One region of the Streptomyces sp. NPDC085900 genome, then DNA from elsewhere that is predicted to be linked to it. Evidence: riboswitches for the same ligand, from Rfam matches in the RefSeq annotation. Region 1 holds a riboswitch; the other holds the start of a gene.
What was found. Region 1 has a riboswitch for thiamine pyrophosphate ahead of ACIGDI_RS30745 (thiamine ABC transporter substrate binding subunit). Riboswitches for the same ligand answer to the same signal wherever they lie in the genome.

Region 2: linked by a shared signal. The riboswitch ahead of thiC (phosphomethylpyrimidine synthase ThiC) and the one ahead of ACIGDI_RS30745 (thiamine ABC transporter substrate binding subunit) in region 1 are both predicted to bind thiamine pyrophosphate.

Annotation. Positions count from the first base shown of each region.
Region 1 covers NZ_JBITSP010000010.1:148,896-155,983, forward strand. The annotation lists gene ACIGDI_RS30740 (ABC transporter permease) at 1-864, opposite strand, end outside; gene ACIGDI_RS30745 (thiamine ABC transporter substrate binding subunit) at 909-1,988, opposite strand; TPP riboswitch at 2,058-2,165, opposite strand; gene rlmN (23S rRNA (adenine(2503)-C(2))-methyltransferase RlmN) at 2,189-3,295, opposite strand; gene ACIGDI_RS30755 (hypothetical protein) at 3,451-3,672, shown strand; gene ACIGDI_RS30760 (SRPBCC family protein) at 3,773-4,222, opposite strand; gene ACIGDI_RS30765 (phosphatidate cytidylyltransferase) at 4,334-5,500, opposite strand; gene frr (ribosome recycling factor) at 5,500-6,057, opposite strand; gene pyrH (UMP kinase) at 6,203-6,961, opposite strand.
Region 2 covers NZ_JBITSP010000015.1:62,435-69,522, reverse strand. The annotation lists gene ACIGDI_RS37610 (metallophosphoesterase) at 1-410, shown strand, start outside; gene ACIGDI_RS37605 (hypothetical protein) at 602-1,468, shown strand; gene thiC (phosphomethylpyrimidine synthase ThiC) at 1,646-3,454, opposite strand; TPP riboswitch at 3,447-3,636, opposite strand; gene ACIGDI_RS37595 (YibE/F family protein) at 3,708-5,237, shown strand; gene ACIGDI_RS37590 (SsgA family sporulation/cell division regulator) at 5,358-5,795, opposite strand; gene ACIGDI_RS37585 (IclR family transcriptional regulator) at 5,894-6,628, opposite strand; gene ACIGDI_RS37580 (DUF5326 family protein) at 7,039-7,088, opposite strand, start outside.

The sequences.
Region 1 (7,088 bases):
CAGTACGGCGATGCTGGCGAGGACTCCGGCCAGCAGCGCCCACTGCCCCGCCCCGCGCGGCCGCCGGGCGGTGCCGCCCGCGTCCACCAGCCGCAGGGCGCTCTCCCGGCGCCGTATAGTCCACGCGTGCACGGCGAGGATCGCGCCGACCGCGACGAACTGCACGATCGTCAGGACCGCGGCGGTGGACAGGTCGAAGATCTCGGAGGTCTGCCGGTAGATCTCGACCTCCAGGGTGGAGAAGGTCGGCCCGCCGAGGATCTGCACCACGCCGAAGGAGGTGAAGGTGAAGAGGAAGACCATCAGCGCGGCGGCGGCCACGGCGGGTCCGAGCGCCGGCAGGGTGACCGTGCGCCAGGCCCGGAAGCGGGACGCGCCGAGCATGCGCGCCGCCTCCTCCTGCCGCGGGTCCAGCTGCCCCCACAGCCCGCCGACGGTCCGCACGACGACGGCGTAGTTGAAGAAGACGTGCGCCAGCAGGATGGCCCACACGGTGGTGTCCAGCCGTACGCCCCACAGCTCGTCCAGCAGTCCCCCGCGTCCGACGAGCGCCAGGAACGCCGTACCGACGACGACGGTCGGCAGGACGAAGGGGACGGTGACGACGGCCCGCAGGACCTGTCTGCCGGGGAAGTCGAAGCGGGCGAAGACGTACGCGCCCGGGAGTGCGATCAGCAGCGTGAGCGCGGTGGAGGCGAGCGCCTGCCAGGTGGTGAACCACAGGACGTGCCGGATGTCGGACTGCGCGACGACGTCCGCGATCCGGCCGAGGTGCCACGTCCCGTCCGTCTTCAGCCCGCGCGCCACGATCGCGGCGACGGGCCAGGCGAAGAACACGGCGAAGAACGCGACCGGCAGGGCCATCAGGCCGAGCCGAGCCGCGCTCCCCCGCCGCGCCGGGCGCGGGGCTACTTCAGTACGAGTGACGTCCACGACTTGACCCACTGGTCACGGTTGGCGGCGATCTTCGTCGGGGCCATGGTCTCCGGGTCCTTGGCGGCGGGGCCGTACTCGGTGAACTCCTTGGGCACCTTCGCACCCTCGACCACCGGGTAGACGAACATGTTCAGCGGCATGTCCTGCTGGAACTCCTTGCCGAGCAGGAAGTCGATGAACGCCTTGCCGCCCTTGGCGTTCTTCGCGTTGCCGAGCAGACCGGCGTACTCGATCTGCCGGAAGCAGGTGCCGTACGACGTCCCGGTCGGCGCGGTCTTGGGCCGCGGGTCGGCGAAGACGACCTCGGCGGGCGGCGAGGAGGCGTAGGAGACGACGAGCGGGCGGTCGGCCTTGGCCTTCTTGCCGCCTGCCGAGCCGGAGAACTCCTGGTTGTAGGCCTGCTCCCAGCCGTCGACGACCTTCACGCCGTTGGCCTTGAGCTTCTTCCAGTAGCCCTGCCAGCCGTCGTCGCCGTACTGCGCGGCGCTGCCGAGCAGGAAGCCGAGGCCGGGCGAGGAGGTGGAGGCGTTCTCGGTGACGAGGAGGTTCTTGTAGGCGGGCTTGACCAGGTCGTCGAAGGACTGCGGCGGGGTCAGCCGGTGCTTGCTGAAGTAGGCCTTGTCGTAGTTGACGCAGATGTCGCCGTAGTCGATGGGGGTGACCCGGTGCTTGCCGGGGTCGACGCGGAACTGCGGCCGGACGGTGTCGGCGCCCTTGGCCTCGTAGGACTGGAAGAGACCGTTGTCGAGGGCCCGCGACAGCAGGGTGTTGTCGACGCCGAAGAAGACGTCGCCCTGCGGGTTGTCCTTGGTGAGCAGGGCCTTGTTGACGGCCTGGCCGGCGTCGCCGCTCTTGAGGACCCTGACCTTGTAGCCGGACTTCTTCTCGAAGTCGGCGAGGACGCTCTTGGAGACGGCCCACGAGTCATGGCTGACGAGCGTGACGGTCTTGGACTCGCCGGACGACTGGCCGCCGGCCGACGACGATCCGCAGGCGGACAAGGTGATCAGGCCGAGGCCGACGGCCGCGGCGACGAACGTCTTGGTGTGCACTGAAGTTCCTCCTGGGTGACCAGGAAGAGACGCGGCCCCGCCCAGAAGGATCTGGGCAGGGCGCAACAGCTTGAGTGATGACCGAACTTCCTACCCAGAATGACCTGGGCAAGGTTCAGAGGGTCTGCGGCCCGGTTGCCGCACTCTCAGCGCTGTGGCGCTCCCCTGTCGGAATATGAATATGTATGGACGGCCTCAGGTTACCGCTCGGTGGCCGCGAGCTGACCACAGGCGCCGTCGATCTCCTGCCCGCGGGTGTCCCGGACGGTCACCGGCACCCCGTGCGCCGCGATGGCCTCGACGAACGCCTTCTCGTCCTCGGGCCGGGACGCGGTCCACTTCGAGCCGGGCGTCGGGTTGAGCGGGATGAGGTTGACGTGCACGGGCTTGCCCCGCAGCAGCCGCCCGAGCCGGTCGCCACGCCACGCCTGGTCGTTGATGTCACGGATGAGCGCGTACTCGATGCTCAGCCGCCGCCCGCTCTTCTCGACGTACTCGAACCCGGCGTCGAGCACCTCGCGCACCTTCCACCGCGTGTTCACGGGGACGAGGGTGTCGCGCAGCTCGTCGTCGGGGGCGTGCAGGGAGATCGCCAGCCGGCACTTGAAGCCCTCGTCGGCGAACCGGTGGATGGCGGGCACGAGCCCGACGGTCGAGACGGTGATCCCGCGCTGGGAGAGCCCGAGCCCGTCCGGGGCGGGGTCGGTGAGGGCCCGGACGGCCCCGACCACACGCTTGTAGTTGGCGAGCGGCTCGCCCATCCCCATGAAGACGATGTTGGACAGTCGCGCCGGCCCGCCGGGGACCTCTCCGTCCCGCAGCGCCCGCATCCCGTCCACGATCTGGTGGACGATCTCGGCGGTGGACAGATTCCGGTCGAGTCCCGCCTGCCCGGTGGCGCAGAACGGACAGTTCATCCCGCAGCCGGCCTGCGAGCTGATGCACATGGTCACCCGGTCCGGGTACCGCATCAGCACGGACTCGACGAGCGTGCCGTCGAACAGCCGCCACAGCGTCTTGCGGGTCGTGCCCTGGTCGGTCGACAGATGCCGTACGACCGTCATCAGCTCGGGCAGCAGCGCCTCCTGCAGCTTCCCGCGCGAGCCGGCCGGGATGTCCGTCCACTCCGCCGGATCGTGCGCGTACCGCGCGAAGTAGTGCTGCGAGAGCTGCTTGGCACGAAACGGCTTCTCCCCGATCTCGGCCACCGCGTCCTTGCGCTCGGCGGGCGTGAGATCAGCGAGATGCCGCGGCGGCTTCTTGGCTCCGCGGGGGGCGACGAAAGTGAGTTCTCCGGGCTTCGGCATAACCCTTCCAGTGTGGCAGATCATCGCCGGGGGCCCAGGCCGGAGCGGGGTGGGGGTGGTCACCCGCGGACGGCGCCTGTGCCTTGGTCGGCTTCGCACGGCCCAGGTGCGGCCTCCGGGGATGGGATGATCCCTCCGGAGGGGTGCGAGTGGACATGCTCGAACTGATGGAGTGGCTGGCCGAGCGCGGCGTCACGACCGTTTTCAAGGTCGACGGTGAACGCATGGTCGAGCGACGGGCGGCATGGATGGTCATCGTCAGCGGCGGGTCGCTCGGTGAGGACTCGTTCTTCCGCGCTGACCTGGCCAGGCCAGACGCATGCCTTGAATCGTTGCTCGCTCACTTGGAGAGCAAGGGTCTGTCGCCGTTCGCATGATCAACGTGCCAGCGATGTCACCGTGGGTTCACATCCCACCGCGCCCCGGGCTGCCCGGCCCGGTGAGGGCGGCCCGGGGTGTTCTGCCGCGGAGCTCGCCTCAGGCGGCCGTGTGTTCCAGCTTGTCCTTCAGCAGGCGTTCGTTGCGCGGCATCTCCTTGCGGGCCTGGGGGCGGACGATGAGGGGCAGCAGGAGCTTGCCGATGCCGTGGCCCTCGAAGTCGAGGTCCATCGTCACGTGGGTGCGTCGGCCGTCGTCGAGGGGGGTGAGCTCGGCGTGGAACCTGCCCCTGACCGGGCCGTCGATTCCGTGCACGGACCAGGAGTGCTGCGGGTCGTACTGGGTGCACTCCATGGTCATCGGCATCTCGCGCCGACCCATGTGCCGGGTGACGCGGACGCGGGAGCCCAGACCGAAGGGGCGGTCGTCGAGTTGTTCGGCGGCGATCGCGCTCAGTTGCCATTCCGGCAGGTGGGATGGATCGGTGACGTACGCCCAGACATCCTCGGGACGGCGGTCCACGTCGAACTCTTCATGGATGGCGGACATGGCGCCTCCTCTTCGGGACATTCCCTTTGAGGGCTTACACCGGGATCGTCCCACTCGCCCGACGGCCGCGCCATCGAGCGAGCGGGACTTGTGAAGCCGCCGGCCGGACCGTCAGCCGGATCCCACGAACAGCACCAGCAGCAGCCACACCACGGGAGCCGTCGGCAGCAGCGAGTCCAGGCGGTCCATGATGCCGCCGTGGCCCGGCAGCAGCGTGCCCATGTCCTTGATGCCCAGGTCCCGCTTGATCATCGACTCGCCGAGGTCGCCCAGCGTGGCGCTGGCCGCGACCGCGAAGCCGAGGACGAGGCCCTGCCACCAGGCGCCGTCGTCGATCAGGAACTGCATGCACAGCGCGCCCGCGACCATCGCGAACGACACCGCGCCGAGCAGGCCCTCCCGGGTCTTGCCCGGGCTGATGCGCGGCGCCAGCTTGTGCCGGCCGAAGCGCCAGCCGACGGCGTACGCGCCCGTGTCGCTGACCACCGTCAGCAGCAGGAAGGTCAGCACCCGCCACGGGCCGTCGTCGGCCGTCAGCATCATGGCGACGAAGGTCGCCAGGAACGGGACGTAGAAGGCCGCGAAGACGCCCGCCGTGACGTCCTTGAGGTAACCCTCCGGCGGTTCCGTCATGCGCCAGACGAGGACCGCGAGCGCCGTCAGCGCCATCGCCACCCACGCGCCGTCGGCGCCGCGCACGTACCCGGCGACGACCATCGCGGCGCCGCCGAGCGCCAGCGGAACGAGGGGCGCCTTGATGCCCTTGCGCTCCTGCAGCCTGCTGGTCAGTTCCCACAGGCCGACGACCACCGCGACCGCGATGACGCCGACGAAGACGGCCTTGACGACGAACAGCGACGCGATGATCACCACGCCGAGCCCGACGCCGACCCCTATGGCCGCGCCCAGGTCGCGCCCCGCGCTCTTCTTCTGCGGCGGCGGCGCCGGCTGAGGGGCGTCGGGCATGGGCTCCGGATTCTGCTGCGCCGCCGGGTGGGGCGGCGCCTGCGGCATGTCGTAGGTCTGCGCCTGCGGCGGTTCGTCGCGGAACAAGGGGCCGCTCAGCCGAGCGGCCCCCCGGTCGTCATCCTGGTCTTCGCCGTATCGAGGTACGGGTCCGTCGGGCACGATGGGCATGGGGCGAGTGTGCTGCGCCTCAGGCGCATCGTACGCGGGACCCGCCGGGGCAGCCCCCTGGACAGGCCCCTGGTCGGTGGGCCCCCAGTAGCCGCCCTGCGACCCGGTGTGTGGCGGCGCTCCCCAGGAAGAGTCGTTCATCAGACCTCGAGCAGCTCCGCTTCCTTGTGCTTCAGGAGCTCGTCGACCTGTGCCACGTACTTGTGGGTGGAGTCGTCGAGTTCCTTCTCAGCACGGCGGCCCTCGTCCTCACCGACCTCGCCGTCCTTGATCAGCTTGTCGATGGCGTCCTTGGCCTTGCGGCGCACGGAGCGGATGGACACGCGCGCGTCCTCGGCCTTGCCCTTGGCGACCTTGATGTAGTCGCGGCGGCGCTCCTCGGTGAGCTCGGGGAACACCACCCGGATGATGTTGCCGTCGTTGCTCGGGTTGACACCCAGATCGGAGTCGCGGATGGCCTGCTCGATGTTGCGCAGGGCCGTCTTGTCGAACGGGGTCACGACCGCCATGCGCGGCTCCGGCACGGAGAACGAAGCCAGCTGGTTGATCGGTGTCGGCGCGCCGTAGTAGTCGGCCACGATCTTGTTGAACATCGCCGGGTGCGCACGACCGGTGCGGATCGCGGCGAAGTCCTCCTTGGCGACCACGACGGCCTTCTCCATCTTCTCCTCGGCCTCGAGGAGGGTCTCTTCGATCACCACTTGCTCCTGCGTGTCTTGAGTGAGGCCCGGCTGCGGTTCCTAGGTGGGGGCGGCGGCCGGCTGCGTCGCGTCTTCTTCCTGCACGGTTCCCGACCTGCGGGACATTGTCCATCCCCCGGTCAGGGTCCGTAGGTGTTGCCTGTCAGTCCCGGCTGTCCTGGTCACCCACCAGCGTGCCGATCTTCTCACCCTTGACGGCGCGGGCGATATTGCCCTCGGCCAGAAGCTCGAAGACGAGGATCGGGAGCTTGTTGTCGCGGCACAGCGTGATGGCGGTGGCGTCGGCGACCTTGAGGTCGCGGGTGATGACCTCGCCGTAGCCGAGGGAGTCGAACTTGACGGCGTCCGGGTTGCGCTTGGGGTCGGAGTCGTAGACCCCGTCGACGCCGTTCTTGCCCATCAGCAGCGCCTCGGCGTCGATCTCCAGGGCGCGCTGGGCGGCGGTGGTGTCGGTGGAGAAGTAGGGCATGCCCATACCGGCGCCGAAGATGACCACGCGGCCCTTCTCCAGGTGACGGATGGCGCGCAGCGGGATGTACGGCTCGGCGACCTGGCCCATGGTGATGGCGGTCTGCACCCGGGACTGGATGCCCTCCTTCTCCAGGAAGTCCTGGAGGGCGAGGCAGTTCATCACGGTGCCGAGCATGCCCATGTAGTCCGAGCGGGCCCGGTCCATGCCGCGCTGCTGGAGCTCGGCGCCGCGGAAGAAGTTGCCGCCGCCGATGACCACCGCGACCTGGGCGCCGTCGCGGACGACGGCGGCGATCTCACGGGCGATCTTGTGCACCACGTCGGGGTCGACCCCCAGGCCCCCACCACCGGAGAAGGCCTCACCGGACAGCTTCAGCAGAAACCGGCCGCGTACTTTGCCGTCGTCGCTCTTCTGGGGCTTGGTGGTCATGGAGATCCCGCCTCTTTCACGTGTTGCACATACGAAGAAGGCCATTGCCGCTGGGGTGGCATTTCGCTCCCATGCTCGGCAATGGCCTCCTCGTCAGATCCGCTGTCGTCCGTCACCCGCTGACAAC
Region 2 (7,088 bases), on a different contig from region 1:
AGGAGGTCGACGGCTATCTGCTCCTGCACTCGGACACCACCGCCTACCTCGACTACGGCGACTCGATCGAGGCGGTCAACGACACGATCCGCGAGACCCTCACCCGCAACGACGCCGACGAATGCTGGGACCTGTTCCGCAAGTTCACCAAGCGCTTCTCCTTCCGCGACGAAGGCGGCGCGGACGCCGCACGCTCCCTGCTGGATACGTACGGCGGCACCCGCGTCGTTCACGGTCACAGCCCCATCCCCTATCTCCTGGGTGAGGTCGGCTCCGAGGAGGGCGAGGACGACACGGGCCCCGTGGTCGAGGGACCGCACGTCTACGCGGAAGGCCTGGCCATCGCGATGGACGGCGGGGTGACCATGGCCGGAAAGCTGCTGGTCCGACAACTTCCGCTGGATATCTGAACGTTCACGGGGCAGGCGCCCCCACGACGGAGCCGCGACAAACGGCGCAGGCCAGGACCCAATTTCCGGAAACCCCCTGTCGACCTGTGCCGTCCCGGCTCTACCATCGGCTTATCCGTAGCAGGCTCCCCTCCGTTTCTGCCCGACGGCTCGTTGGCATGCGAGCCCCAAGCCCTACGGAGCATCGGGGGATGCACATGAACAGCGTTCCGCAGCACCTGCTGAGCGAGGACCGCCAGGAGTATGAGCGGGTCCTCGATGAGGCGCTGCGCTCCGCCCCACACCGCCCGGAACTGGCCGCTGTGGGACAGCGGCTGAACAACGAACAGCTGCGCACCATGGCGCTGAACGCCACCGCACTCATCACGGCGGCCGCGGCGACCGAGTACCAGCACTACGTGAAGGTTCGCGAGGAACTGCGCCAGCCGGCGTCGTCCACCCCGTCCACCCGCGCGTCGGGCTCCACGGAGCCGGGCACGGACGCGATGGGGCTCGCTGCCACCCTCGGCGAGGCCGTCGAACCCGCCGGCGCGGGCGCCGTCGCCGTCGCCGCCGTCCTGACCCCCGTCCTCGCCGGAACGGCCGCGGTGATATTCCTGCTCGTCGGGTACGTCATCAGGTCGGTCGCACCCAAGCAGATGTTCGGCAAGACCATGATCACCGCTGGTTGGGTGTTCGGCGCGATGACCGCGGCCGCCATCCTCGTGGCCGCGGTGGGACTGCTCCTGACCGCGCTGCGCAACCGTCCGGCCCTCGAAGCCGGACCGTACGGAGAGCTGAGCGGAGAGGTGGCACGCGCCAAGGACGCCTGGCGCGAGGCGCTGCTGGAGCGTGGCGTCCTGCCGTTCCTGCGGGAAGCCCTCGCCGACCCCGGCGCGGCGGCCGCCCTGAACAGCACGGCACCCTCGGCGCCGACGAGCCGCATGCCGCAACTCGGCTACGACCGCCCGGGCTTCAGCAGCCCCGACGACGGCCCGGCCCGCGGCCACCGGCCGAGCTTCACGAGCCCGGACTACACCAGCCCGGACTTCGGAGGCCCGGAACACCAGCCGGAGTGACCCTCGGCTTGCGCCCTCCACCACGGGAAGGCCCCCTTCGGGGGAGCGCAAGCCGAACTTCGACTTCGACTACGCCATGGAGATGCGTCGGCGACTGCCCCGGCTGGCGAGGCTCTACCTCCCTGTGGCGTAGGGCGGCCCACGCCTCGGCCGTGAGGCAGGAGCCGCCCCGCGGGGCTACGGCTGTTCGGTGATCGGCAGATACACGCGGTTCCCGGCCGCGGCGAACTCCTTCGACTTCTGCGCCATGCCCTCCTCGACCTCCTCCCGGGTGCCGCCATGCTCGCGGCGGATGTCCTGGGAGATCTTCATGGAGCAGAACTTCGGCCCGCACATCGAGCAGAAGTGGGCGGTCTTGGCCGGCTCCGCCGGAAGGGTCTCGTCGTGGAACTCCCGTGCCGTGTCCGGGTCCAGGGCCAGGTTGAACTGGTCCTCCCACCGGAACTCGAAGCGGGCGTCGGACAGGGCGTCGTCCCACTCCTGGGCACCCGGGTGGCCCTTGGCGAGGTCGGCGGCATGGGCGGCGATCTTGTAGGTGATGACGCCGGTCTTGACGTCGTCCCGGTTGGGCAGGCCCAGGTGTTCCTTGGGGGTGACGTAGCAGAGCATGGCCGTACCCCACCAGGCGATCATCGCGGCGCCGATGCCGGAGGTGATGTGGTCGTACGCCGGGGCGATGTCCGTGGTCAGCGGGCCGAGCGTATAGAACGGAGCCTCATCGCAGATCTCCTGCTGAAGGTCGATGTTCTCCTTGATCTTGTGCATCGGGACGTGCCCCGGGCCCTCGATCATGGTCTGTACGTTGAAACGCTTGGCGATCGTGTTGAGTTCCCCGAGCGTGCGCAACTCCGCGAACTGCGCCTCGTCGTTGGCGTCCGCGATCGAGCCGGGCCGGAGGCCGTCGCCGAGCGAGTACGTGACGTCATAGGCGGCGAGGATCTCGCAGAGTTCCTCGAAGTTCTCGTAGAGGAACGACTCCTTGTGGTGCGCGAGGCACCACGCGGCCATGATCGAGCCACCGCGCGAGACGATGCCGGTCTTGCGGTTGGCGGTGAGCGGGACGTACGGGAGGCGGACGCCCGCGTGGACCGTCATGTAGTCCACGCCCTGCTCGGCCTGTTCGATGACCGTGTCCTTGTAGATCTCCCAGGTCAATTCCTCGGCACGGCCGTCCACCTTCTCCAGCGCCTGATAGAGCGGCACCGTGCCGATGGGGACAGGGGAGTTGCGCAGCACCCACTCGCGGGTGGTGTGGATGTTGCGGCCGGTGGAGAGATCCATGACCGTGTCGGCGCCCCAGCGGGTCGCCCAGGTCATCTTCTCGACCTCTTCCTCGATGGAGGACGTCACCGCCGAGTTGCCGATGTTGGCGTTGACCTTCACCAGGAAACGCTTGCCGATGATCATCGGCTCGATCTCCGGGTGGTTGACGTTGGCGGGCAGTACGGCCCTGCCCGCCGCGATCTCCTCGCGGACGACCTCCGGGGAGACGTTCTCCCGGACGGCCACGTACTCCATCTCCGGGGTGATCTCGCCCCGGCGCGCATAGGCGAGTTGGGTGACCGCCTCGCCGCCGCGACCGCGGCGCGGCAGGCGCGGCCGTCCCGGGAAGACCGCGTCGAGGTTGCGCAGACCGCCGCGGGGCGCGGTGTGCTTGATCCCGTCGTCCTCGGGACGGACGGGGCGACCCGCGTACTCCTCGGTGTCGCCGCGGGAGATGATCCAGTTCTCCCTGAGCGGCGGCAGCCCCCTGCGGACATCGGTGTCGACGAGTGGATCGGTGTACGGGCCGGATGTGTCGTACAACGTGACCGACTGCCCGTTGGTGAGGTGCACCTGACGGACCGGCACCCGCACATCGGGGCGCGAACCCTCGACGTATGCCTTGTGCCAGCCGATGGACTTCCCGGCCTCCTGGGACTGCGCGCCCTGAACGGGCTGCTCGTCCTTGCTGGAGGCAGGCGTGCGTACGTCCTTGTTGGTCATGAGACCTACTCCCTACGCCGGCATTACCCGGTAACAGGTTCGGCGGTCGACGCAGCGGTTTCCGTCTGTCGACGTTTCGTGGGGAACATCACTCGAGTTCGGTGATGTTCCACGTGAAACATCGCTGGGACGGAGGTCAGCGCCCTCTCAGCCCGGTGCTCCGAGCTCCCGCGTGTGCAAAGGTGCCTCCACGCTAGCGTCATTTCTGGCGCGGTGAACAGGGGGCCTCTGCCGTTCTTGCGATGATCGGGCGGTGACCACCACGCAGCAGCCCTCGTACCCGCCGGAGCAGCCCCGCCGGCCCGGCTCCGTAAGCGGCGATGCCCCGGGTCCCCCCGGGGGCCGTGAGCAGCACGCGCACGGGCACGCGTTTGGTGGCCATGAGCAGCACACGCACGGGCACGCGCCCGGTGGCCGTGAGCAGCATGCGCACGACCACGTGTCCGATGACCATGAACGCGGTGGCCAGGGGCACGGCTCCGGTGGCGGTCACGGGCACAGTCACAGCCATGGCCCGGCGGCCCCCGTATCCCGGCATCTGCGCAAGGTGATCGGGGCGATCCTCATCCCCTTCGCCGCGGCCGTAGTGGTCGGACTCGTGGTGTTGTGGCCCGGCGGAGCCCCGGCGCACCAGCGGACCGGGGTGGGCTTCGACCGGCAGTCCCAGCAGGCGACGGTCACCAGGGTCGTCGAGGTCAGCTGCAAGTCGGTCAACGCCTCCGGCGGGGGCTCGGTCGGCGCCACCTCGGCCGCCGGTGGCTCCTCCGCCCAGCAGGAGGCCAAGGGCACCTGCAAGAAGGCCACCGTCCGCGTCGACACCGGCCCCGACAAGGGCCGTACGTTCGTCGAGATCGTGCAGCCGGACCAGTCCCGGCAACTGCACCAGGGCGAGAAGGTCGTCGTCGCCTACGAGCCCTCTGCGCCGAAGAACCTGCAGTACTCGGTGACCGACGTCAACCGGCGCTTCCCGATGGCCCTGCTGGCCGGGATCTTCGCCGTCGCCGTCGTGATCGTCGGACGCTTGCGAGGCGTCATGGCGCTGGTCGCGCTCGCCATCAGCTTCCTGATCCTGAACTTCTTCATCCTGCCCGCGATCCTGCAGGGCTCGAACCCCCTGGTCGTGGCCGTCATCGGGTCGAGCGCCATCATGCTGATCGCCCTCTACATGTGCCACGGCCTGTCCGCCCGCACCTCCGTGGCCGTCCTCGGCACCCTGATCTCCCTGGTGCTGATCGGCATCCTCGGTTCGCAGTTCATCGGCTGGGCCGCACTGACCGGCAACACCGACGACAACACCGGTCTGATCCACGGCCTGTACCCGTCGATCGACATGAGCGGTCTACTGCTCGCCGGCGTCATCATCGGCTCGCTCGGGGTGCTCGACGACGTCACCGTCACCCAGACCTCGGCCGTCTGGGAGCTGCACGAGGCCAACCCGGCCATGGGCTGGCGCGGGCTGTACCGGGCCGGCATCCGCATCGGACGCGACCACATCGCCTCCGTCGTCAACACCCTCGTCCTCGCCTACGCGGGCGCCGCGCTGCCGTTGCTGCTGCTCTTCTCCATCGCGCAGAGCAGTGTGGGGGCGGTCGCCAACAGCGAACTGGTGGCCGAGGAGATCGTGCGCACGCTGGTGGGCTCGATCGGCCTGGTCGCCTCGGTGCCGGTCACCACGCTGCTGGCGGCGCTGGTGGTCTCGGCCGACCGTCCGGAGGCCGCCATGGCGGCGCAGACGTCCTCGGCTCCGGCGCGCTCGGGGAAGGGACGACGCCGCAAGCACTGAGCCCCGAAGGGCGCCTCGAGTGTCGAGCCCGGGGCAGCTCCCGCCCGCGCGAGAGAAGCGTTCCTGCGTCTTCCGTGCCCCGCGCCGAAGTGTTCCGCCGTCTCCGCGGCCGTGCCGGTCTCAGCCCGCGCTCTGCTCCTCCGCCAGGATCCGGTCCAGCGCCTCGTCGAGGTGGGCGTCGAAGTCGGCGAGCGCACCCTCCTGGCCCAACGGCACGAGCTTGTCGGTGCGGTCGAGGAAGGCGATGAGCGGGGCGGTGGACGAACGGAACAGCGCCTGGTCACAGCCCACCTGAAGCCGGATCAGGACATCGCCGAGCGACTCCGGTTCGACGGGCGAGACCCGCACGTCCCCGTCGCCGGACGGTCTGCCGACCCCGTCGATCAGCAACTCCCGGCCGAACGCCCAGGTCACCGGGTCGTCGCCCGGGAGATGGAAGGTCAGCCGCACGGCATAGGGATCACAGGACTCGTAACGCAGCTCCACCGGAATGCGGAAAGAGAGCTCCTCGGAGACGAGGAAGCTCATCATGACCTCTGCCTGTACCGACTCGCGCATCGCCTACCCCGTCATTTGTAGCCGTCTGGCTGGGAATCATCCCCTGACACAGGTGAAATATTGCTGAACGTACACAACAGATCACAAGGAGTGAGTTTTCACATACTGATAGAGATGGCGAGAGACCCCAGCAGACGCCCGATCTCGCTCTGCAGCTGCCGCGCCACCGGCAGCAGACGGTCCGCCTGATGGCACGGCAGGGAGATGGCCATCGTGGCGGCCGTCGTACCCAGGGTGATGGGGATGGCCGCGCAGACCGTCCCCAACACGTACTCCTGCCGCTCCGTCACCGCCTCCATCCGCGGAGTCCGTTCGAGCCGGCGCAGCAGGGCTCGGCCGTCGGGCACCGTGTACGGGGTGACGGGCTGCACGGGGTGACGCTGAAGGTGATCGCGGCGGCCCTGCTCGTCCAGCTGGGACAGCAGGCACTGCCCGATCGCGTGGGCGTGCCCGGTCTCGCGGAAGTCCGCCCATTCCTCGACCGCCGGATTGCCCGGGGTGTCGGAGACGCACCTGATCTCGATCTCGCCGTCCTGGTACACGGCGTAGTACACGGGGACGCCGATCGCGTCGCGAAAGCCGGCGAGCGCGTCCACGATCGTGCTGCGACGTTTCTGCTGGGCTCCGCTGCTGCCGAGCCGCTCGGCCGCCTCGCCGAGGAAGAACAGACCCTTTTCCCTGCGCAGATAGCCCTCGTGCACCAGGGTGCGCAGCAGGTGGTACGCCGTCGGGAGCGCCAGTCCGGTCTCGCGGGCGAGCTGCTTGGCGGGGGCTCCGTTCGCGCGTCCCGCGACGCATTCCAGCAGTCTCATCGCGCGCTGGACGGAACCGATGAGGGTCGCGGACTGCGGCTGTGCGGCAGGGGTCGTGGCGTGCGACGACCTCGGTGCCGCAGAAGTGGCGCGTGACGGCGCCGGGACCCCGGCCGCGCGTCCCTGCGTTCCGGGGCCGGGTTGTTTCGGGGGCCGGAGACGGGGGGTGGCGGCGGCCGCCGGGGTCGGTGGTGCGTGGGGGGAGGTGAGTGCGGTGTCTACGGTGGCCAAGGGTCACTCCAGAAGCACAAGGGGGGTTTCCCGTGCTGTGGGGTAACACGGGGAGGGGTGCGCCGCTCACCGGGGTCGTTCCCGCGACGAGTTCCGGACTCTAACCGCCCGCCACCGCTTGCGGACGGTCTGCCCGGGAAACTTCCCTCCCCCGAGGGAACCGGTGATTCCCGTTACCGGTCACCGGTCTCCCACGGCCGTCACCAGTCGCTGCGCGACGAGGAGCTCGACGTGAACTTCCGTACGACAT